Azospirillum brasilense: one gene and its partner. The protein of the gene in region 1 binds, or shares a complex with, the protein of each later gene. Links are inferred from orthologs where the notes say so. Each region holds a gene or a part of one and is shown in the gene's direction. Other genes may lie near its edges. The genes, in order: D3869_RS21955 and D3869_RS16865.

What was found.
Region 2: the proteins of D3869_RS21955 (region 1) and D3869_RS16865 are in contact, whole or in part, in a crystal structure (PDB 3ZGX), measured with the Bacillus subtilis proteins. The link is inferred for Azospirillum brasilense from one-to-one orthologs.

Annotation. Positions count from the first base shown.
Region 1 is NZ_CP032346.1:1,753,224-1,770,192, reverse strand. Bases 7,700-11,744 are described here. They hold D3869_RS21955 (chromosome segregation SMC family protein), read left to right. Parts: upstream 7,700-8,082; coding sequence 8,083-11,544; downstream 11,545-11,744. Other genes in these bases: D3869_RS21950 (endonuclease/exonuclease/phosphatase family protein), read right to left, coding at 11,558-11,744; D3869_RS21960 (DsbA family protein), read left to right, coding at 7,700-8,057. In the rest of the region: D3869_RS21995 (ribonuclease HII), read left to right, coding at 1-372; D3869_RS21990 (site-specific DNA-methyltransferase), read left to right, coding at 463-1,548; D3869_RS21985 (dihydroneopterin aldolase), read left to right, coding at 1,682-2,065; D3869_RS21980 (PAS domain-containing sensor histidine kinase), read right to left, coding at 2,070-4,589; D3869_RS21975 (DUF1194 domain-containing protein), read right to left, coding at 4,748-5,509; mutY (A/G-specific adenine glycosylase), read right to left, coding at 5,548-6,630; D3869_RS21965 (DUF721 domain-containing protein), read left to right, coding at 6,787-7,266; more of D3869_RS21960, read left to right, coding at 7,374-7,699; more of D3869_RS21950, read right to left, coding at 11,745-12,577; D3869_RS21945 (NAD(P)/FAD-dependent oxidoreductase), read left to right, coding at 12,822-13,967; D3869_RS21940 (hypothetical protein), read left to right, coding at 13,994-14,455; D3869_RS21935 (OmpW/AlkL family protein), read left to right, coding at 14,616-15,314; D3869_RS21930 (CBS domain-containing protein), read left to right, coding at 15,476-15,910; D3869_RS21925 (response regulator), read right to left, coding at 16,002-16,646. UniProt on the Bacillus subtilis protein: Required for chromosome condensation and partitioning.
Region 2 is NZ_CP032346.1:604,593-610,635, reverse strand. What follows is about bases 1-2,769. They hold D3869_RS16865 (segregation and condensation protein A), read left to right. Parts: upstream 1-866; coding sequence 867-1,673; downstream 1,674-2,769. Other genes in these bases: D3869_RS16855 (ABC transporter ATP-binding protein), read left to right, coding at 2,432-2,769; scpB (SMC-Scp complex subunit ScpB), read left to right, coding at 1,670-2,323; D3869_RS16870 (site-2 protease family protein), read left to right, coding at 176-862; nagZ (beta-N-acetylhexosaminidase), read left to right, coding at 1-121. Also shown: more of D3869_RS16855, read left to right, coding at 2,770-3,742; D3869_RS16850 (twin-arginine translocase TatA/TatE family subunit), read left to right, coding at 3,843-4,136; Sec-independent protein translocase protein TatB, read left to right, coding at 4,185-4,724; twin-arginine translocase subunit TatC, read left to right, coding at 4,747-5,550; D3869_RS16835 (GGDEF domain-containing protein), read right to left, coding at 5,564-6,043. UniProt on the Bacillus subtilis protein: Participates in chromosomal partition during cell division. May act via the formation of a condensin-like complex containing Smc and ScpB that pull DNA away from mid-cell into both cell halves.

The DNA of each region.
Region 1 (16,969 bases):
GAGATTGACGCGCTCAACATCCACAAGGCCACGCTGCTGGCCATGAAGCGCGCCTACGAGGCGCTGCCTGGCGAGCCGCCCGCCGTCGCGCTGATCGACGGCAAGTTCAAGCCCGCCCTGTCCTGCCTGATGGAGGCCATCGTCAAGGGCGACGGGCGCAGCCAGTCGATCGCCGCCGCCTCCATCGTCGCCAAGGTGGCGCGCGACCGCGAGATGATGCGGCTGGCCGAGCTTCACCCGGAATATGGCTGGGACCGCAACGCCGGCTACCCGACGCCGGAGCATCTGGAGGCGCTGCGCCGCCACGGCGTGACGCCCCACCACCGAGTCACTTTTGCACCAGTCCGCGCCCAAATCGAACGGGCCGGCTGACCGCCGCGATTCCGGGGCAAGAAATCAGTTGACGGCGACTCGGCGGCGAATCATTGTCGCAACGACTGATTCGCTGTTTTGGTTTCGTCAATGCTCCCCCTGAACAAAATTCTCGTGGGCGATTGCATCGCCCTCATGAATGAAATGCCGGCTGAATCGGTGGACCTTGTCTTTGCCGATCCGCCTTATAACCTCCAGCTGGGGGGCGAACTCTTGCGCCCGAACCATTCCCGTGTTGACGGGGTGGAAGAGGACTGGGACAAGTTCGAGGATTTCGAGACCTATGACCGCTTCACGCGGGACTGGCTCGCCGCGGCCCGCCGCATCCTGAAGCCCGAGGGATCGTTGTGGGTGATCGGCAGCTACCACAACATCTTCCGTGTCGGCGCCACGCTGCAGAATCTGGGCTTCTGGATTCTGAACGACATCGTGTGGCGCAAGACCAACCCGATGCCGAACTTCCGCGGCACGCGCTTCGCCAACGCGCATGAGACCATGATCTGGGCCTCGCGCGAGAAGGACGCCCGCTACCGCTTCAACTACGACGCCATGAAGGCGCTGAACGACGATCTGCAGATGCGCAGCGACTGGCTGCTGCCGATCTGCAACGGGGCGGAGCGCCTGCGCGACGAGGACGGCCGCAAGGCCCACCCGACGCAGAAGCCGGAATCGCTTCTCTACCGTGTCATCCTGTCCTCCTCCCGCCCCGGCGACACGGTGCTGGACCCCTTCTTCGGCACGGGCACCACGGGTGCGGTGGCGAAGCGGCTGGGCCGCAACTGGATCGGGCTGGAGCGCGATCCAACCTACGCCAAGGCGGCCACCGCCCGCATCGAGGCGGTGGAGGAGGCGCCCGACGCCGCCGTTCTCGACACGCCGCCGAAGCGGTCCGCCCCGCGCATTCCCTTCGGCTGGGTGGTGGAGCGCGGCCTGCTGCGCCCCGGCACGTCGCTGTTCGACCTGCGCCGGCGCGTCGTCGCGCGGGTGCGCGCCGACGGCACGCTGATCGGCGCCGGCCCGCGCGGCGAGCATCGCGGGTCCATTCATCAGGTGGGGGCCGCCATGGCCGGCCTGCCGGCTTGCAACGGCTGGACCTTCTGGCACTACGAGGACGGCGGCGACCTGCGTCCCATCGACGTGCTGCGCGAGCGCATCCGCTCCGAAGCCTCCGCCTGATTTTCGGCACCGGACGGGGATCGGGGCGGCCATTGACGCCGCTCCGTTCCCGCGCGTTCGGCATTGGAGCCCCTCATCGCACGCCGCCCGCATGCCTTGGCAGGACGGGGACGGCGTGATAGGCGTGTGCGCCATGAACAAGCTCTTCGCCACCGTCACCGCTCCGGCGCCCCGTTCGGCCCCGGCGTCGCTTTCCACCCGTTGCTTCGTGCGCGATCTGGTCATGGATGCGCTGATCGGCGTCTATGCCCACGAACGGATCAAGCCGCAGCGCATCCGACTGAGCCTCGACCTTGAGATCGCCGCCCCCGGCGTCACCGGCGAGGACATGGCGGCGGTGGTGAAGGGGTTGGTCAGCCAGGGCCACGTCACCCTGATCGAAACGCTGGCCGAACGGATCGCCGAGCGCTGCCTGTCCGACGAGCGGATCGCCAGCGTCAAGGTGAGGGTGGAGAAGCTGGACGTGTTCCCGGACGCCGCCAGCGTCGGCGTCGAGATCGAGCGCGCCCGGGCCTGACCCGTCAGGCGGGTTCCCTCTCCTCCACCGCGACGCGGCCGGCCGTGACAGCGGCGGCCGGAATGACGTCACGGCCAGGGGCCGGCGTGCCGGATGATGCGGCCAATGGCAGATGGATGGTGAAGCGGCAGCCGGCCCCCGGCTGCGACGCCACGGCGATGCGCCCGCCGAGAGTCCCCGTGACGATGTCGTAGACGATGTGCAGGCCGAGCCCGCTGCCGCCTTCGGCGCGGCGCGTGGTGAAGAAGGGCTCGAAGATGCGCTCGATCTGGTCCGGCGGAATGCCGCGGCCATCGTCGGCGATGTCCAGCATGACGCTCGTCGCGCCGGCGTCGGGCGGACCGCCGGTGCGCACGGTGATGGCGATGGTGCCGGGCGCATCGGGCCGGAAGGCGTGCAGCAGGGCGTTGATGACCAGATTCGACACGACCTGCGACAGGGCGCCGGGATAGCTGTCCATGACCAGCCCGTCCGGACAGTCCAGCGTCACCCGATGCCCGGTGCCCTTCAGTTGCGGTGCCAGGCTGCCGAACACGCCGTCGAGATAGCCGCGCAGTTCGAACCGGCGCCGCGCTTCCGACGCCCGGTCCACGGCCACCTGCTTGACGCTCTCCACCAGGGTGCAGGCGCGCTCCAGGTTGCTCAGGATGATGGAGGCCCCCTCCTCGACCCGGTCCACGAACTCTTCCAGATCGCGGCGGCGCAACTGCCCATCCGTCATGCCCGCCTTGAATTGCCGAGCCTGCTCGGCAAGATGGCTGGTGGCGGTCACCCCGAGTCCGACGGGCGTGCTGATCTCATGGGCCGCCCCGGCCACCAGAGCCCCAAGCGACGCCAGCTTCTCCGCCTGGATGAGGCTCCTTTGGGTCCGATGGAGATCGTGCAGCGCGCGTTCCGCCGCCTCCTTCGCGGCGAACAGCGTCTTTTCGGCGTATTTGCGCGCGGAGATGTCGCGAAGCGCCACGAACAGCGAGTCCACGCCATCGTGATCCATCGCCATCGCCGACAGCGCGCCCCAGAAGGGGCGCCCCTCGGCGGTGATCAGCCGCGTCTCGACGTCGGGCAGCCGCCCGCGCCGACACACGCCGTCGGCAATGGCCTCCCAGTCTTCCGGCGCCTCCAGGAAGTTTGGCATCGCACGGTCCAGCAGGGCGGAGCCGGGGGTCTCCAGAAGGTCGGCGCTGGGTGCGTTGGCGAACAGGATGCGCCCGTCGGTGCGCCGCGCGATGACGATGGGAAAGGGCGAGGACTGCAGAATGGCGCTCAGCCGTCCCTCGTTCGCCCGCGAAACCGCGGCCTCACGGCGCAACGCGCCGAACGCTCCGGCCAGCCCCTCGACCGCCGTCCCGATTCGCGCGAACTCTTCCAGCGAGGCGGGCGGTGGCGCCACGGTTTCCGGGGTGTCCCGCAAGGCGTCCAGCGTGTCGCCGAGGCGCAGGAGCGGAGCCGCCACATGGCGCAGCAGCAGCAGCGTCACGCCACCCAGCAGCAGGGTGACCGCCGCTCCCCCCGCCAACCCGATCCACCACCCGCGCCAGCCATCGGCGACGACGCGGTCCATCATGCCGAGCGCGGTGAAGGCGGCGTCGCTCGGCAGGCTGGCGGCCAGAGTCTCCAACGGTCGACGGGCAAGATCGCCGTCCGCCCGGACCTGGGCCAGCACGGACAGGCGGCCACGCTGCAGGTCGGTCACCGCGCGCGCCGATGCGAAGCGGTCCAGGACGATGGCAAGGCGGTTGGGCTGCGCCGCCGGCCCCGTCTTCATGCTGGAGAGGCTGTCCAGGAGGGTTTGCTGGTTGCGCAGCCGCTCAAGGACCTCGCTGTCCAGCAACGCGAGCCGCTCCGCCGTGTCGCTGGCCGCCGCCAGCCCGTAGAGCCGACGCAGGTGGTACAGGTTGCTGAGAAAAGCGTAATCCTGGACCGCCTTGTCCGGCTCCGCCAGCAGCGCCGTGGCGTCGGCCAGCGCGCCGTCCACCCCCGCCAGCTGCTCGCCGATGCTGACGGACAGCGCGTCGAGCAGGTCGGCATGAAGACTGCCGCGCCGCAAGACGGTCATCGTCTGGTCGAGCGTGTCGAGGGCTTTGGCATCCAGCACCCGGGCGAACCGGCCGGCCAGCGCCTCCGCCTCGTCCATGGCGGCGACGCGGCGGGTGCGGTCGCGGCTGTTGAGGATCACCTCGGCCAGCCGGCCCAGGTCCGCAACGGCCAAGGCGTCGCGGTGCTGGGCGCCCGCGCGCGGCATGATGGCGGTGCGCGCCTCCTCCGCAAGGCCGGCGACGCCGAGGAAGGTGGACCCGACCAGCGCTGTCAGCGCCCCCAGTGTCAGCACGGCGGCGACGGCCAGGACCATCGCCACCACCGGCAGACGGGGTTTGCGCCCGCCGCCGCCGGCCGCCGCCGACGGAGCGCCGGACGGGCAGGCCGCGCCACAGGCGACGGTTCGTCCGGCGACCGCCGCACCGGCCGCCGCCACGATGTCCGCGACCGCGAAGTCACCCGGATCCACCGGCTTCCGATTGTCCATCCCGCCGCTCCCAAGCGCCGCGAAGGACGCCCCGCGCTCAGAAGGACACCCAGAGCGACGCGCCCGAAATGCGCTCTGCACGCAACGGTAAGGTAGCCTGATCCGGCTTCATTCCTCCAGACGATTTTCCAAAATTCGGAGCCGCCGAGCCATGGCGTTCAGAAATTATCAGCGACGATAACCGAATATGGCGCGGGAAGAGCGGCGATCTCCTGGATGAGTTTCTGCCGGAGAGCCTCGACGAAACTGCCGCGGTCCATCGCCGTCTTCACGAAAGCATTCACGCCGCCGACGACGTTTTCCTGATAGTACTCCTCCAGCCACGGAAACTCGTCGAGAATGGCCAGCGCGTTGATGGTGATCCCCTGCCGCTCGACCCGGTCGCGGACTTCCGCGGGGTCCGGGCCGCTGTTGGAAAAGCCGTTCGACACGATGTCGATCACCTTGCGCGCGGCATCGAAGCCGTTGCCGGCGAACAGCTTCGCCGACTCCGCGATGGCGTTGCCCAGCGCCGTGGAGTCGCCCTGGAAGCCGCGCGGCGCCTTGTCGATCCGGTCCGCGAAGGCGGCAACCTCCTCCGCGCTGGTCAGGGGCGTCCAGGGCACCAGGACGCGCAGGCTGTGCGGGCCGGAGAAGACCACCAGGGTCGCCGCCACGCCGCCCGCGGTCACCGCGTCGCGGACGTCCGGATCGCGGAAGGCCGCGGCGTGGCCCTGCAACTGGAATTCCAGGTCACCGTCGGTGATGGAGGCCGACCCGTCCACCGCCAGAACCAGCTCCAGGGCAACGCGGCGTCCGGCGGGGGCCGGGGCCTTCTTTGCCTTAAGCTCCGTCCTTTGGGGCGTCTCCGCCCGCAGGGGCCCGGCAAGCCATGCGCCGGCCAGGAAGGCCGGCAGGGCCAGGATCGTCCGCCGCCTCATCTCGCTCCGTCCATTGTCCGTTCATGCGTGCGCCCCGTCTACGCGTGAGCCAGGGCGTGGCGCACCACCTTCATCATGACGGAAGGGAGGGCCTGCCCGCCGAGCCGGTCCACCGGCACCCACAGCCCCTCGGCCATCCGCCAGCCGTCGCCGGCCTTGGCCGCGACGACCTCAAGGTCGAGGTGAAAATGGCTGAAAGTATGGCGGACCACGCCCGGCAGCCGGCGCCAGGACAAATCCAGCGGCGCCGCCGCCGCGATCTCCGCCTCGGTCGGCGCGTGGCCGGCCCAGGGGGTGGAGGGCACCTCGGTCATGCCGCCCAGCAGCCCCTCCTCCGCCCGGCGGCGCAGCAGCACGGCCCCCTCCGGGTTCAGAAGCCAGAAGGCGACGCCGCGCCGGGTCGGCTTGTCCGCCTTGGCGGCCTTGCGTGGAAGCTGCTCCTGGATGCCGGCGGCACGGGCGGCGCACCAATCCGACCAGGGGCAGAGCATGCATTTCGGCTTGCGCGGCGTGCAGACCGTGGCGCCGAGATCCATCATCGCCTGGGCGTAGTCGCCGGGCCGCTCGTCCGGCGTCAGGAGGGCGGCCAGCGCGCGCAGCTTGGGCTTCACGCCGGGGAGCGGTTCCTCGACGGCGAACACGCGGGAGACCACCCGCTCCACATTGCCGTCCACCACCGTCGCCTTGTGGCCGAAGGCGATGGCGGTGATCGCCGCCGCGGTGTAGGCGCCGACGCCCGGCAACTCCAGCAGAGCCGCCTCCTTGTCGGGGAAGCGCCCCGCCCGCTCCGTCGCCACCACCTGCGCGCATTTGTGCAGGTTGCGCGCCCGCGCGTAGTAGCCGAGGCCGGCCCAGGCCACCAGAACGTCGTCCAGCGGCGCCGCCGCGAGGTCGCGCACCGTCGGCCAGCGCTCCGTGAAGGCGCGGAAGTAAGGCGCGGCGGCGGGCACCGTGGTCTGCTGCAGCATGATCTCCGACAGCCAGACCCGGTAGGGGTCGGCAACCTCCCCCGGCTTGGCGCGCCAGGGCAGGTCGCGGCGGTTGTGATCGTACCAGGAGAGCAGCCGTTGGGCGGCGTCCCTGGGGGCGTGCTTGGAGGCGGTGTGGGAAGGCGTCGTCATGGCGGCAAGACATAGGGCGAACCCGGACACCGATAAAGGGCCGCCGATAAAGGGCCGCCGATAAAGGAACACCCGCGGGGGCGCTGGCGAAGCCCTGCCCGCTTGCGCTAGGGTGCGCGGACCATCACCAGGAAGCCCCGACCAGGAAGCCTTGACATGAACGGACCGCGGCGAATCGGCCAGACCGTCCCCGAGGTGGCCGGAAAGGCGCTGGGCAAGCGCGGGCTGGCCTTCGGCTCGCTCATCAACGACTGGCCGTCCATCGTCGGCCACCAGTTGAGCCTGCGCACCGCCCCCGACAAGCTGAGCTTCCCGCGCGGCAAGCGGGAGGACGCCGTCCTGCACATCCGCGCCATGGGCGCCATCGCGCTGGAGCTACAGCATCTGGAACCGCAGATCGTGGAGCGGATCAACAGCTTCTTCGGCTACCGCGCGGTGGCGAAGATCAAGCTGATCCACGCCGCCCCGCTGACCATACAGAAGCCGGTGGTGCGCCCGCGCGACCTGACCATGGATGAGGAGCTGTCGGTGATGACCACCACCGCCACGGTGGAGGACGAGGAGCTGCGGGCCACGCTGGAGCGCTTCGGGCGGTCGCTGCTCGCCCGCCCGCGTCCGGCGCCGCGACGCCGCTAGCCACCAAGGATCCCTTGGGGCGGGAGCCGGCTCGGGCTGGGCCATACTCTTGCCGCAAAAGGGGAGTTTCGATTATACCATCAACATCTGGTAGGGATGAGGCCAAAGTGAACCGCAACCTTTTGGGCATCGTTGCTCTGATCGCGGTCGGCATGACGCTGATCATCGGGCTCGCCGTTGCCGGCTCCCGGCCGTCGAACGGGCAGACTCTGCCCGTGCAGACGGCACCGGTGCAGACGGCGCAGGCTCCCGCCGCTTCGACCGCCGATCTGCTGGCCGACCGGGTGCTCGGCAACCCCAACGCGCCGGTGACGATCCTCGACTATTCGTCGATGACCTGCCCGCACTGCGCCGCCTTCCACACCGAGACGCTGCCGAAGATCAAGGAAGCCTACATCGACACCGGCAAGGCGAAGCTGATCTTCCGCGACTTCCCCTTCGATCAGGCGGCGCTGCGCGCCTCCATGCTGGCCCGCTGCGCCCCGGCGGAGCGCTACTACCCGCTGCTCGACGTGCTGTTCAAGAGCCAGGGCCAGTGGAGCCGCGCCGCCGACCCGGTCAAGGCGCTGGCCCAGTACGGCAAGCTCGCCGGCATGAGCGAGCAGGTCATCAACGCCTGCATGGCCAACCAGGCGCTGGCCGACGGCATCCTGCAGAGCCGTCTGGTCGGCCAGGACAAGTACAAGGTGGAGGCCACCCCGACCTTCGTCCTCAACGAGGGCGCGGCCACCATCAGCGGCGCGCAGTCCTTCGAGACCTTCGCCGCCGCCATCGACAAGCTGGTGAAGTAAGGACCGGGCAGAAGGCTTCGATCCCGTGCACTTCACGCGCCTCCGCCTGTCCGGCTTCAAGTCGTTCGTCGACGCCACCGATCTGGTGATCGAGCCGGGCATGACCGGCATCGTCGGCCCCAACGGCTGCGGCAAGTCGAATCTGGTGGAGGCGCTGCGCTGGGTGATGGGGGAAACCTCCGCCAAGCGCATGCGCGGCGACGACATGGACGACGTCATCTTCGGCGGCACGGCCAATCGTCCGGCGCGCAATCTGGGCGAGGTCGCCCTCCTCATCGACAACCGCACCCGCACCGCCCCCGCCGGCTTCAACGAGCACGACGAGCTGGAGGTGACGCGGCGGATCGAGCGCGGCAACGGCTCCGACTACCGCATCAACGGCAAGCTGGTGCGCGCCCGCGACGTCCAGCTCCTCTTCGCCGACAACGCCTCGGGCGCCGCCTCCCCGGCGCTGGTCAGCCAGGGCAAGGTCGGCCAGATCATCAACGCCAAGCCGCAGGACCGCCGCATGCTGCTGGAGGAGGCGGCGGGCATCACCGGCCTGCACTCCCGCCGGCACGAGGCGGAACTGCGGCTGAAGGCGGCCGAAGCCAACCTCATGCGCCTCGACGACGTGATCGGGGCCATGGACACCCAGCTTCAGAGCCTGAAGAAGCAGGCGCGGCAGGCCGCCCGCTACCGCAACCTCTCCGAACAGATCCGCAAGGCGGAGGCGGTGCTCTGGCACCTGCGCTGGATCGCCCATGAAGGCGAGCTGGCGCGCGCCCGCGGCGCCTTCGCCAAGGCCGAGGGCGCGGTGCGGGAACTGATGCTGGCGGTCACCCAACTCACCACCCGCCGCACCGACGATGCCGCCGGGCTGCCGGAGAAGCGCCAGGCCGAAGCGGCCGCCGCCGCCGCCCTGCAACGGCTGGTCATCGCCAAGGAGCAGCTCGACGCCGAGGAGAAGCGGGTCGCCGAGCAGCAGCGCGCCCTGCTCTCCCGCCTGCAGCAGATCGCCGGCGACCTCGGCCGCGAGGAGGCTCTGGCCGCCGACGCCGGCGACGCGCTGGCCCGGCTGGAGGCCGAGCGCGACCGCCTGCTGGAAGCCCAGGCCGACGAGGAGATGCTGGAGGAGGCCGCGCGGGAGGCGCTGGCCGATGCGCGGGAAGCGGTGGACGCGCTCGACCGCGAGTTGACCCGCCTGACGGAGCAGACCGCCGCCGACGAGGCGCGCCGCGCCGCCACCCAGCGGCAGGTCGCTGATTTTGAAACGCGGGCCTCCGGGCTTGCCCGGCGCCTCGCCGAGCAGCAGGCGCAGCGCGACGCGCTGGAGCGCGAGATCGCCGCCCGCGCCGACGTGGCCGAGTCCGAGCTGGCCGTCGAGCTGGCCGAACAGCGGCTGGAGGACGCCCGCGAGGCCGCCGAACGGGCCGAACGCGCCAAGACCGACGCCGAACCCGCCCAGGCCCGCGCCCGCGAGGCCCTGCAGGCCGCCGAATCCGCCCGCGCCAAGCTGAAGGCGGAGGAAAAGGCGCTGGCCGAGCTGTTGTCCGCCGGGGCGGGCGACCTGTTTCCGCCGCTGGTCGACGCGGTGACCGTTACCCCCGGCTATGAGGGCGCCCTGGCGGCGGCGCTGGGCGACGCGCTGACCGCGCCGCTGGACGAGGCCGCCCCGGTCCATTGGCGTCCCCTGCCGCCCTACCCCGACGCCACTCCCCTGCCCGCCGGGGCCGAGCCGCTGGCCGACCGCGTCCAGGGACCGGAGGCCGTCGCCCGCGCCCTGTCGCACATCGGCGTGGTGGCCGACGACGACGCGGGTGCCGCCCTGGCCGCTGGTCTCGCGCCCGGCCAGACCTTGGTCAGCCGCGACGGCGGGGCGTGGCGCTGGGACGGGCTGACCGTGCAGGCCGGCGCGCCGACCGCCGCCGCCGTCCGCCTGAAGCAGCGCAACCGCCTGAACGAGCTGCGCGGCGAGCTGGACCTCGCCGACGAGCGGCTGGAGGTCGCCCGGGACGCCCTGGACGAGGCCAAGCGCGCCGTCGAGGAGGCCGCCCAGGCCGACCGCCGCGCCCGCGACGCGGTGCGCGAGGCCTTCGCCGGGGTGACCGCCGCCCGCGACCGCCACGCCAAGCTGGCCCGCGAGGCCGACGCCGCCGCGTCGAAGCTGGCGGCGCTGGTCGATGGCATCGCGCGGCTGGAGACCGACCGGCAGGAGGCCGAGGCCGCCCTGGAGGAGGCGCGGGAGCTGCTGGACGCCCTGCCCGACCCGCGCGAGGGCCGCGACGCCGTCAACGACCGCCGCGCCACGCTCGCCGAGCACCGCGCCGTCCTGGCCGAGAAGCAGAACGCGCTGGACCGCCTGACCCGCGAGGCGCAGTCCCGCCGCCAGCGCTTGTCCGCCATCCAGCAGGACGTCGCCTCCTGGGGCACCCGCTCCGCCGGGGCGGGCGGGCGCGTGGCCGAGTTGAAGGAGCGCGCCGCCGCCGCCGAAACGGATCTCGGACAGTTGCAAAGCCGCCCGGCGGCGATCGAGGCCGACCGTCAGGCCCTGCTCGGCCGGATCAGCGAGGCCGAACGCGCCCGCAAGCGCGCCGCCGACGCCCTGGCCGAAGCGGAGAACCGGCTGGCCGAAACCGAGAAGCTTCTGAAGCAGGCCGAATCCGGGCTGGCCGACGCCCGCGAGGCCCGCGCCCACGCCGAGGCCGCCGTCTCCGCCGCGCTGCAGAACGGCCAGACCCTGACGGAGCGCATCGCCGAGCGGCTGAACTGCCGCCCCGAGCAGACCCGTGCCGCCGCCGATCTCCCCCCCGACGAGGCGATGCCCGACGTGGCGGTCGTGGAGTCGCGCCTCGACAAGCTGACCCGCGAGCGGGAGAACATGGGGCCGGTCAATCTGCGCGCCGAGATCGAGGCGGCGGAGCTGGAAACCCAGATCGGCACGCTGCAGACCGAGCGCGAAGATCTGGTCAGCGCCATCGCCCGCCTGCGCCAGGGCATCGCCAGCCTGAACCGCGAGGCGCGGGAGCGTCTGGTCGCCTCCTTCGACACCGTGAACCGCAATTTCCAGGAACTGTTCATCCGCCTGTTCGGCGGCGGCAAGGCGCATCTGGAGCTGGTCAACGCCGAGGACCCGCTGCAGGCCGGGCTGGAGATCTACGCCAGCCCGCCGGGCAAGAAGCTGCAGGTGTTGTCGCTGCTGTCCGGCGGCGAGCAGGCCCTGACCGCGCTGTCGCTGCTGTTCGCCGTCTTCCGCTCCAACCCCGCCCCGATCTGCGTGCTGGACGAGGTGGACGCGCCGCTGGACGAGGCCAATGTCGGCCGCTTCTGCGATCTGGTGGAAGACATCGCGCGAGAGGGCAACACCCGCTTCCTCATCATCACCCACCACCGCCTGACCATGGCCCGCGTGGACCGGCTGTTCGGCGTGACCATGGTCGAGCGGGGCGTCTCGCAACTCGTCAGCGTGGACCTGCAGAAGGCCGAGGAACTGCGCGGCGCGGCGTGATTACCCGCTCCGGTTATGGTGCGAACCCAGCTTCGTAAAGAACCGGCCGATGATCCGACTTGGTCGATGGCAAAACCTCAATTATTTTGCAACTGACGCCGCTACCGTGAATGGCATAGTCAAGGGTTCCTCCACTGTTTTGGGTAGGTTCATTCGGCGCACATATCTTCGTATATTCTTCTAGAAATCGTCCATTTTCCAGTTTTCCCTTCAAAATATCATTAGATAACAATGGGTTGTAATTGAAATCACCAACCACTATCCATTTTTTATTGTGCATTCTGATCATCGTTTTTATTAAATTTTCAATGTATGCAGCCTTTTTTGCATCCTTGTTTGATGCTGGCGCGTGCACTGAATAAACTGGCAAACCACGATAGGTCAAACCAAGAATTGGCCTATGAAAGACACTGTCTGTTATGTGTATTTTCCTATCTTCTATATCCACAGCATCCTCTTCTTTGCACATTATTCCGATCGAACATCTTGAGTTGCCCCTCAAATCAACCACACCACCCCATGCATTGAGCAGCTCTTCATAACTTTGCTTTTCCCACTTCTTCATCTGATCCCACACATAATACTCTTTGGTCTTATTCTGATAAGAACTGCTTTGATCATAAACTTTTTCTACGTATAATTTTATTTCCTTAAGGTATTTTTTCGCGATTCTACGCCGCCAATCACAATGGAATCTTTTATAGGATTTCAGGAGTGATATGTGATTAAAGCATCCTGCCTCTTGAACACAAAAAATATCAATTTTGTTTTTTACATATTCAACGATTTGGCTATCATAATATTTTTGGTATTCATTATAATTTTCGTTGCAATATTCGAATATTCTAAAAAATAATTCTGCTATCTTATCTCTGTCCCATCCAAATGTATTGTATCCACAAATCACCATACTCTTAATTTCAGCAGAATTCTCTATTTCGATCTTAGCTCCACTGTCATGCTTGTTGTTCATTGAAACGGATTCCCTCCCGTTTTTTTGTCCAAACACCCCAGAAGCAAAAGCTCTATCCATGACAGCAACCCCCATGTCCATTGAGCATTGATGAGGGTATTTATATTATGGGCAAGCTGCAGCATTGATGAACGTTTATTATTATTATTTTTCTTCACGCGAATTCTTGTCACAAAATCGAACAGTACGCACGTTGAACGAGCCGACGGCGAGAAGGCGGTTGCGTTCGGCAGCCGTCCGGATAGGTTGTCCAAGAGATCGCGCTTCTTCCGAGCGAACGACGGCAAAAACGGGCTGGAGCATGATGGAACGGGTGGATTTTCTGGTGGTCGGCGGCGGCATGGCCGGCGCCTCGGCGGCCTACGAACTGGCGGCGCACGGCAGCGTCGCCGTGCTGGAGCGGGAGAGCCAGCCCGGCTACCACTCCACCGGCCGGTCGGCGGCGCTCTACACCCAGACCTATGGGCATCCGGTCGTCCGCGCGCTGACGGTGGCGAGCTGGGATTTCTACATCAACCCACCGGAAGGCTTTTCGGAACATCCCCTGCTGACGCCGCGCGGCGTCCTGCTGATCGGACGCGCCGACCAGACCGCAGCACTCGACCGCGACTTCACCGAGGGCCGCCGGCTGACCCCGACCGTCGAGCGGCTCGACCGTGCCGAGACGCTGGCCCGCGCGCCCTTCCTGAACCCCGATTACGTGGACGGCGCGGTGTGGGAACCGGAGGCCATGGACATGGACGTCCACGCCATCCACGGCGGCTACCTGCGCGGGCTGAAGGCACGCGGCGGCCGGCTGGTGACCGACGCCGGGGTGACGGCGCTGGAGCGGCGCGACGGGCTGTGGATCGCCACGACCCCGGCGGGCGCCTTCGCCGCCCCGGTGCTGGTCAACGCGGCGGGGGCCTGGGCCGACGGTCTGGCGGGAATGGCCGGGGTGAGCCCCATCGGGCTGGTGCCGAAACGGCGCACCGCCATCACCTTCGATCCGGTGTTCCCCGACCCGGCGGACGCGGCGGGACTCGCCGGCTGGCCGATGACCATCGATGTGGACGAACAGTTCTACATGAAGCCGGAATCGGGCCGGCTGCTGCTCTCCCCCGCCGACGAGACGCCGGTGGAGCCCTGCGACGTGCAACCGGAGGAGATGGACATCGCCATCGCCATCGACCGCATGGAACAGGCGGTGCGGTTTTCCGTTCGACGTATCACGCACAAATGGGCGGGCCTGCGCAGCTTCGTCGCCGACAAGGTGATGGTGGTGGGCTACGACGATTCCGCGGACGGCTTCTTCTGGCTGGCCGGCCAGGGCGGCTACGGCATCCAGACGGCGCCGGCCATGGGCCGCACCGCGGCGGCCCTGGCGACCGGACACGGCCTGCCGCCGGAGGTCGCGGCGCTCGGTGTGCGTGCGGAGGATCTGGCGCCGGCCCGGCTGCGGCGCCCCTGACGGGAGGCACGGCAATGCGCGGAGCGATGACAAGGATCGGTTTCGGTGCGGCTCTTCTGGCCGCCGGCCTTCTGGGCGGCTGCGCCAATCCGGCCGCCGATCAGGCGATGGTCGCGCAGAATGCGCTGATCGGCATGCCGAAGCAGACGTTGCTGTCCTGCGCCGGAGTTCCGGAACGGCAGGCCACCGCCGGGGACCTGGAATTCTTCACCTACCGCAGCAACCGGCTGTATTCCTACCCGACTTGGGGCGGCTACGGCGGCTACTGGGGTTATCCCTACGGGGGATGGGGCGGCTACGGCTACGACGTGACCAGCGTCGATTGCGAGGCGACCTTCACGCTGCGCCACGGCGCGGTGGAACGCATCGTCTACGGCGGGTCGTCCAGCGGCGGAAGCCGACTCGGCCAGTGCTACGTGATCGTACAGAACTGCCTGGGGCAAGTCCCCTCACAGTCCCCACAACCCGCCATGGCGCCAGCGCGTTAAGAGTTCCAGTCCATGCGACAACTCGTCGCTGTTGCAAGGCCGCCTCACTATGACGTTTTGGTTGAGTCGGCATAGCAACCCCACAAAAACTCTGGTAATACATCTCCAGGCATCAAGCCAAAAAAACGACATCAGCTAATTCTGCCCTGGAGCGAATCCCATGACTTTCCTGAAGCGCGCCGCCGCCGCCCTGCTGGCGACCACGGCTCTTGCCGCCGTTTCCTCCCCGTCGCTGGCCCAGGATTTCAAGGGCAAGTCCGCCGGTGACATTCTGGTGCGCGCGCGCGCCCTGGCCGTGATCCCGCAGGAGTCGGGTGACCTGATCCACCAGGGCACCACCAACATCGGCGAGGCCCGGATCAACAACGACTACATTCCGGAACTCGACTTCTCCTACTTCGTCACGGACAACATCGCTCTCGAGCTGATCGCCGGCACCAGCCGCCACAACGTCAAGGGCTCGATCCTGCCGGGTCTCGGCGGCTCCGTGGACGTGGGCAAGGTGTCGCTGCTGCCGCCGACCCTGACCGCGCAGTACCACTTCTTCCCGAAGGAGCGCGTCAGCCCGTATGTCGGCGCTGGCATCAACTACACCCTGTTCTACCGTGAAGACGCCGCCAACAAGGCGAACGGCATCGGCCTGCGCATCGTCGACACCGACTACGAGAACCGCTTCGGCTGGGCCCTGCAGGCCGGCGTGGACGTCGCCCTGACCGGCAACTGGTCGCTGAACCTCGACGTGAAGAAGATCTTCCTGAAGACCGACGTCACGGCGCAGACCAACCTGGGCACCACCGTCCGTTCGGACGTCAAGATCGACCCGTGGCTGGTCGGCCTGGGCATCGGCTACCGCTTCTGATCGGCACCTCCGGGGCCTCCCACGGGAAGCCCCGCGCGACCTGGGTTTCAGGCCGGCTACTCCGAAAGGAGTATCCGGCCTGTTCCTTTTTGCGACTTCCTAGAGAAGCGACAGTGGGTGAGCATTCCCTTTCGTGAATCCGCGCGGGAGGAAGCACAACCATGCACATTGCCGCCGTCTTGAAAAGGAAGGGCACGGAGATCATCACCGCCAGTCCGGACGACCGGATCGACGCGGTCGCCCGCAAGCTCGCCCATCACAAAATCGGTGCCGTCCTGATCATGAAGGACGACGGCCGGCCCGCCGGAATCCTGTCGGAACGCGACATCGTCCGCGCCGTGGCCGCGGATGGGGCCGCCGCCCTGGAGCGGCCCGTCGGCGACCTGATGACCCGCGACCTCGTCACCGGAAGCCCGGCCGACACGGTGTCCCAGATCATGGGCGTCATGACGCAGCGCCGCATCCGCCATCTGCCGATCCTGGAGAACGGCGAACTCGTCGGGCTGGTCAGCATCGGCGACATCGTGAAGGCGCGGCTGGACGACGCGGAACTGGAGGTCGAATCCCTGCGCGGCTACGTTGCCGGAATGGGCTGAGGCCCACGCCACCATCCCTTAAACGAAAACGCCCGCGGGATCGTCCGCGGGCGTTTTCAAAGTCGGGCGGCCGGACGGTCAGATCTGATGGTCAGGCGGAATGCGACTGCGGGAAAGCCATGGCGGCCTGGGTGCGGTTGCGCACACCCAGCGACTTGAAGATCGCCGTCATGTGGATCTTCACCGTGCCCTCCGACAGGCCCAGTTCATGGGCGATCTGCTTGTTGGACTTGCCTTCGCGCAGGCGGTCCAGAACCTCGCGCTGACGCTGGGTCAGCAGATGGTCGAGCTGCGGGTCGCTGGGCGGGATGGCGCCGACGCGCACCTCGGCCTCCCCCGATTCACGCAGCACGGTCGGCGGCACATAGACGCCGCCGGAAAAGATGAGATCCAGCGCGCTGAGCATGATCTTCACGCTGGAGGATTTCGGGATGTAGCCTGCGGCGCCGTGCTCCAGCGCGTCGCGGACGTCGTGATGCGCTTCGGACGCCGACACGACCACGACCTTGGAGTCGGGCTGCTTTCCCCGCAGGTCTTGGATGCCGGAGAAGCCGGGCCAACCGGGCATGCGCAGATCGGTCAGGACGAGATCGTAGGTCTCGCCCTTGCCAGCCTTTTCCAGAAGCTCATCAAAATTGCTGGCTTCTTCAAAGCTGGCACCCTCCTTCAGCTGCTCCAGCAGCCTGCGCAATCCCTCCCGGAAAAGCACATGGTCGTCTCCGATCAGGATTTTCATCTGGTGGTGCCCCCGTACTCAGTGCTTTCAATGGTCCGAACGTACAGCCCTGACACAAGGCCAGTGTTCCGACCTTCAGTTTCGGAAAAAATGCAGGTCATTTTCAAGCATCATATGACCCAATTCCAAAAGGGATAGAAAGTCCTTATGCAGGGTAATGTCACATCAGATGTACCACGATTCGGTGGGGTTGGACAACCCGAATTTAACTTTTGTCTCATTGAAGGCTCCGAGCAATGGCGTTGCTGCGCTACAGCAATATCCATTTCGCGCATCGTTCAAACATGACGAAAGTGAGCACGAATGTATCAAGCCATAGGCTT
Region 2 (6,043 bases), 1.2 Mb from region 1 along the record:
GAGCGGGGAGGCCGTCCGACGCTGGGCGCGGGCGGAGGCGCTGCGCGGGCCGGCGCAGCCGGTGGACGCCGACGACCTGCGGGCGCGTCTGGCGGAATTGCTGGGAACTCCCCAGGTTTAGAGCCATGCTCAGGCTTCCCCGGCGACTCCGGGGGGCGCAACGGGAGAGATGCGCGTGCTGGAAGGTCTTATCGACCGCATACCGATGATCTTTGCGGTCGCCATCCCCGCGATCCTCGCCATCACGATGCACGAGGCGGCGCACGGCTTCGTGGCGATGTGGCGCGGCGACGACACGGCGTGGCGGCTGGGCCGGGTGACCCTGAACCCGATCCGCCACATCGACCCCCTGGGCACGGTGGTTCTGCCGGCGGTGATGTACTTCACCACCGGCTTCGTCTTCGGCTGGGCCAAGCCGGTCCCGGTGAATTTCGGGCGTCTGCACCACCCGCGCCGCGACATGGTGTGGGTGGCGCTGGCCGGGCCGGGGGTGAATTTCGTCCTGGCGCTGGTCTCCGCGATCATCTGGGGCTTCACCAGCCCGCAGGGCGGGGCGACTGAGCTGTGGGTCCGCGCCGCGCTTGAGGTGTCGGTCCTCGTCAACGTCGTGCTGATGGTCTTCAACATGATCCCGCTGCCGCCGCTTGACGGCGGGCGCGTGGCGGTCGGCATCCTGCCCGACGCGCTGGCCTTCCCCCTGGCCCGGCTGGAGAAGTACGGCATGCTGATCCTGATCGGCGCCTTCTTCCTGCTGCCCTTCATCGGGCGGGAGCTTGGCATGGACCTCAGCGTCTTCTCCTGGGTCCTCGGCCCGCCGGTCGATTACATGATCGAGCTGATCCGCATCCTCAGCGGCAACTGACGGCATGGTCGGCAGGAATCTCCCGGATCACGAGGACGAGGCCCCCGAGGCCGTCACCCCGGCGGAACAGCTCGTCCTCGTCCTGGACGGGTTCGAAGGGCCGCTCGACATGCTGCTGGCGCTGGGGCGCGAGCAGAAGGTGGACCTGACGAAGATCTCCATCCTCCAGCTCGCCGACCAGTATCTCGCCTTCATCGCCGAGGCGCGGAAGGTGCGGCTGGAGCTGGCGGCGGACTATCTCGTCATGGCGGCGTGGCTGGCCTACCTGAAGTCCCGCCTGCTGATCCCGGAGGTCGAGGACGAGGAGCCCTCGGGCGAGGACATGGCGGCGGCGCTGGCCTTCCAGCTCCAGCGGCTGGAGGCGATGAAGGGGGCGGCGGCCAAACTGTTCGCCCGCCCGCAGCTCGGGGTGGACCGCTTCGCCCGCGGCGCTCCGGAGGACCTCGACATCCTGCGCAAGTCGGTCTTCCAGGTGACGCTCTACGACCTGCTGAAGGCCTACGGCGAGCACAAGAAGCGGCAGGAGGGCGGCGTCCTGCACATCGAGCCGGTGCGCCTCTATTCACTGGAGGACGCGGTGCGCCGCCTGTCCGAGCTGCTGGGCCGCATGCCGGACTGGGCCACCCTGTCGAGTTTCCTGCCGGACGGCGTGCGCGGCGGGCTGCTGACCCGCTCGGCGCTGGCCGCCCATTTCGCGGCGACGCTGGAGCTGGCCAAGGCGGGCCGTGTGGAGCTTCGCCAGGACGGTGCCTTTTCCCCCATCTACGTCCGCCGGGCATCGCGCCGGCATGAGCAGGGCGACGAGGAATGAGCGGACCCGACGGCATGATCCAGGAAATCGAGAATCCGGAGGAGGTCGAGCAGCGGTTGCGCGATCTGCGCCTGCTGGAAGCTTTGCTGTTCGCCTCAGCAGACCCGCTGGACGAGGAGACGCTGGGAAGGCGGCTGACCCGCGACGCCGACGTGCGGGCGCTGCTGGAGGAACTGCGCGTCCATTACGCGGCGCGCGGGGTGAACCTGATCCGCACCGGCGCCGGCTGGTCCTTCCGCACGGCGGTGGACCTCGCCCCGCTGCTGCGGCCGGAGGAGGAGGTTTCCAAGAAGCTGTCCCGCGCCGCCATCGAGACGCTGGCGATCATCGCCTACCACCAGCCGGTGACCCGCGCGGAGATCGAGGCGATCCGCGGCGTGGCGACCAGCAAGGGCACGCTGGACATCCTGATGGAGAACGGCTGGATCCGGCCGGGCCGCCGCCGCGAGACGCCGGGGCGCCCGCTGACCTGGATCACCACCGACCATTTCCTCGACCATTTCGGCCTGGAGACGCTGCGCGACCTACCGGGCGTCGAGGATCTGCGCGCCGCCGGCCTGCTCGATTCGCGGCCGGTGCTGCTGGGCATCGGCGGGGCCGGGCTGGAGGACGCGGAACCATCGGAAAACACTGACGATTCCGATACCTGAGCGAAACGCTCGAAAATAAGAACCATTTGCATCAGGGTCGGCGCACCGGTACTAAGGTCAATCGACCGCCATCAAACGACCCCCGGGCCGCTTCAGACTGGGACCGCCATGGATCGTCCGTCCGTCACCGACGCCCGTTCTTTCTCCGCGACCGGAGACGCCGTTTCCGAACCCCGGCCGGCCGGCCTGCGCACCGCGCTGCGCGACAAGGCGTCGGCCCTGTTCGGCCGTGGGACCGACCCGCGGCAGGGCGCCCCCTGCGAGGCCGCGCCCGTGACGCTCCCGACCAACGGGCGGCATCTCGACGCCTTCGGTCCGCAGGGCGGCGGCGCTGCCATCGCGGTGGAGGCCCTGGCGCTGGACGCCGTCACCCACCGCTACGGGCGCGTCGTCGCCGTCGACGACGTCAGCGTGACCATCGGGGCGGGGGAGATCGTCTGCCTGTGCGGTCCGTCGGGCTGCGGCAAGTCCTCGCTGTTGCGCATCGCCGCGGGGCTGGAGCCGGTGCAGACCGGCTCCGTCCGGATCGGTGGCACGGTGGTGGCGGACGAGCGCGGCGCGGTGCCGCCGGAACGCCGCGGTGTCGGCCTCGTCTTCCAGGATTACGCGCTGTTCCCGCACCTGTCGGTGCTCGACAACGTGCGCTTCGGCCTGACCGCCCTGTCCGGCGAGGCGCAGCGCAAGCGCGCGCTGGAGACGCTGGGGCAGGTCGGCATGGCCGGCTACGCCGATTCCTTCCCGCACCACCTCTCCGGCGGACAGCAGCAGCGCGTGGCGCTCGCCCGCGCGCTCGCCCCCAACCCGGCGGTGCTGCTCCTCGACGAGCCCTTCTCGGGCCTGGACGCCCGGCTGCGCGAGCAGGTGCGCGATGAGACGCTGCATGTGCTGAAGCAGAACGGCGCGGCCACCATGCTGGTCACCCACGACCCGGAGGAGGCCATGTTCCTGGCCGACCGCATCGCGCTGATGCGCGCCGGCAAGGTCGTTCAGGTCGGCAACCCGGTGGACCTCTACACCCGCCCGGTCAACGCCTTCGCCGCCGAGTTCTTCGGCGAGGTCAACCGGTTGGCGGGCGTCGTGCAGGGTGGGGCGGTGGACACGCCGGTCGGCCCGATCCCCACGGAGATCGCCGACGGCACCGCCGTCGACGTGCTGATCCGCCCGGAGGCGCTGAAGCTGTCCGCCCAGCCCGCCGCCACGGTTCCCGCCGGCGACCTGCCGGTCCTGGCGCGGGTGATGGCGGCGCGCCTGCTCGGCCGCACCAGCCTCGTCCACCTCGACGTGCCGGACGGGAAGGGCGGGTCTGTGCATCTGCACTCCCGCATGCCCGGCCAGTTCCTGCCCCCCGAACAAAGTCACGTTTCGGTGTGCATGGACCTGTGTCAGGCCTTCGTTTTTCCAGCCGGTGCACCCACTTAAGTCGTTTGAGCGGTTTCACCCGACCGATCGTTGCGGGAGGGGAACCTTTCTGCCATAGTGCCGCCCCGCCATTGGGCTGCCTGTTCAGGAAACGTGTGTCATGGGATTCTCCAGCGTCTGGCATTGGGTCATCGTCCTTCTGATCGTCCTGCTCCTGTTCGGCGCCGGCAAGCTGCCGAAGGTCATGGGCGACCTCGCCAAGGGCATCAAGAACTTCAAGGCCGGCCTGAAGGACGAGGAAGAGGGTGCTGCTCCCGGCGCCGACTCCAAGGTCCTGCCGAACCAGCCCGTCCCGCCGGCCCAGCCGGTGTCCTCGGTCCATCCGGTTCCGCCCGCCCCGGTTCCGCCCGCTGCCGACCCCGGCGTGAAGAAGGACGAGACGGCCCGCACCTGACCGTCCGGCGCCGCCCATCCCCGCGCCGCTTCGAAAGGCTGAGGAGCCATGTTCGACATCGCATGGTCGGAACTGATGGTCATCGCGGTCATCGCCCTCGTGGTGATCGGCCCGAAGGACCTGCCCAAGGCCATCTACACCCTGGGAAAATGGGTGAAGAAGGCGCGCCTCGTCGCGCGCGACTTTCAGGGCCACATCGACGACATGATGCGCGAGGCGGAGCTCGACGAGCTCCGCAAGGAAGCCCTGAAGGTCCGCGACACGAACCTCCAGAAGATGGTCGAGAACACGATCGATCCGAAGGGGGAGCTGAAGGGCGCCTTCGATGTGGCGGCCGACATCGGGGCCAACGGCGGCCATCCCGGCAGCCCGCCGGAAGACGGCCCGGCCTCGACGGTCGTTTCCCCGGTGCCGCCCGTCGGCTCGCCGCAGGTGACGGCGGCCCAGCCGCAGCCGGCGACCGAGCCTCCGGTCACGGCCCCGCTTCCTCCGGCCCCGCCCGCGGAGTTCGTCCCGGCCCCGGCCCAGCCGCCGGTCCCGGCCTCCGCCGACTCCGCTGCGGCGGCAACCACGAACAAGCAGGCGTGACCCAGTGTCCGGCGAAACGCGCATGACCGGCGATACCGACGACGAGCTCGAAGAAAGCAAGATGCCGCTGATCGACCATCTGGTCGAGCTGCGCAACCGGCTGATGTACGCAACGCTGGCGATCATCGTCGCCTTCTTCGTCTGCTACGCCTTCTCGGACCGCATCTACAACTTCCTCGTCCAGCCCCTGGCCGACATCCTGGCCGGGCAGGGGCGGCGGATGATCTACACCGGCCTGACCGAAGCCTTCTTCACCTATGTGAAGGTGGCCTTCTGGGCCGGCTGCTTCCTGTCCTTCCCCATCGTCGCCAGCCAGATCTGGATGTTCGTCGCGCCCGGCCTCTACAAGCACGAGCGCAAGGCCTTCCTGCCCTTCCTGGTGGCCACCCCCATCCTGTTCTTCCTGGGCGGGGCGATGGTCTACTACTTCATCTTCCCGCTGGCCTGGCGCTTCTTCCTGGGGTTCGAGTTCCACCCGGGCATGGACGCCAGCGCTTTGCCGATCGAGTTCGAGGCCCGCGTCAGCGAGTATCTCGGCCTCGTGATGCACCTCATCTTCGCCTTCGGTCTGGCCTTCCAGCTTCCGGTCCTGCTGACCCTGCTGATCCGCGCCGGGCTGCTGACGACCGAGACCCTGGCCGCCAAGCGGCGCTACGCCATCGTCTTCGTCTTCATCGTCGCGGCGATCCTGACCCCGCCGGACGTCATCAGCCAGGTCGGCCTCGCCATCCCGCTGCTGGCGCTCTACGAGGTGTCGATCCTGATCGGCCGCCGCATCGAGAAGACGCGCGGCGACGCCGACGAGACGGAAGCGGAGCAGGCGTAAGGCCCCTTGCGCCTTACGCCGTCGCTTCGTCGACCATCACCTGATTGCGGCCGTTCCGCTTGGCCCGGTAGAGGGCCAGGTCGGCGGCCGCCAGCGCCGCGTCGAGGTCCTCGCCGCTGCGGCAGGCGGCGATGCCGATGCTGACGCTGGCGGCGATCTCGTGGCCCTGGAAGGGCAGCGGCCGCGCCGCCACGTCGCGGCGCAGCGCCTCCGCCAGCGTTGCCGCCCCGGTGCGGTCGGTGTCGGGAAGCAGCAGGCAGAATTCCTCCCCGCCATAGCGTCCGAACAGGTCGGTGCGGCGCAGCCGTGCCGTGACCGTCTCGGAGAAGAGGCGGAGAAGCGCGTCCCCGGCCAGATGGCCGAAGGTGTCGTTGACCCGCTTGAAGCGGTCGAGATCGAGCAGCAGCAGGGTCAGCGGCGCCCCGTTGCGTTGCGCCCGCAACAACTCCCGCTCGGCGTGCTTCAGGAAGGCACGGCGGTTGTAGGCGCCGGT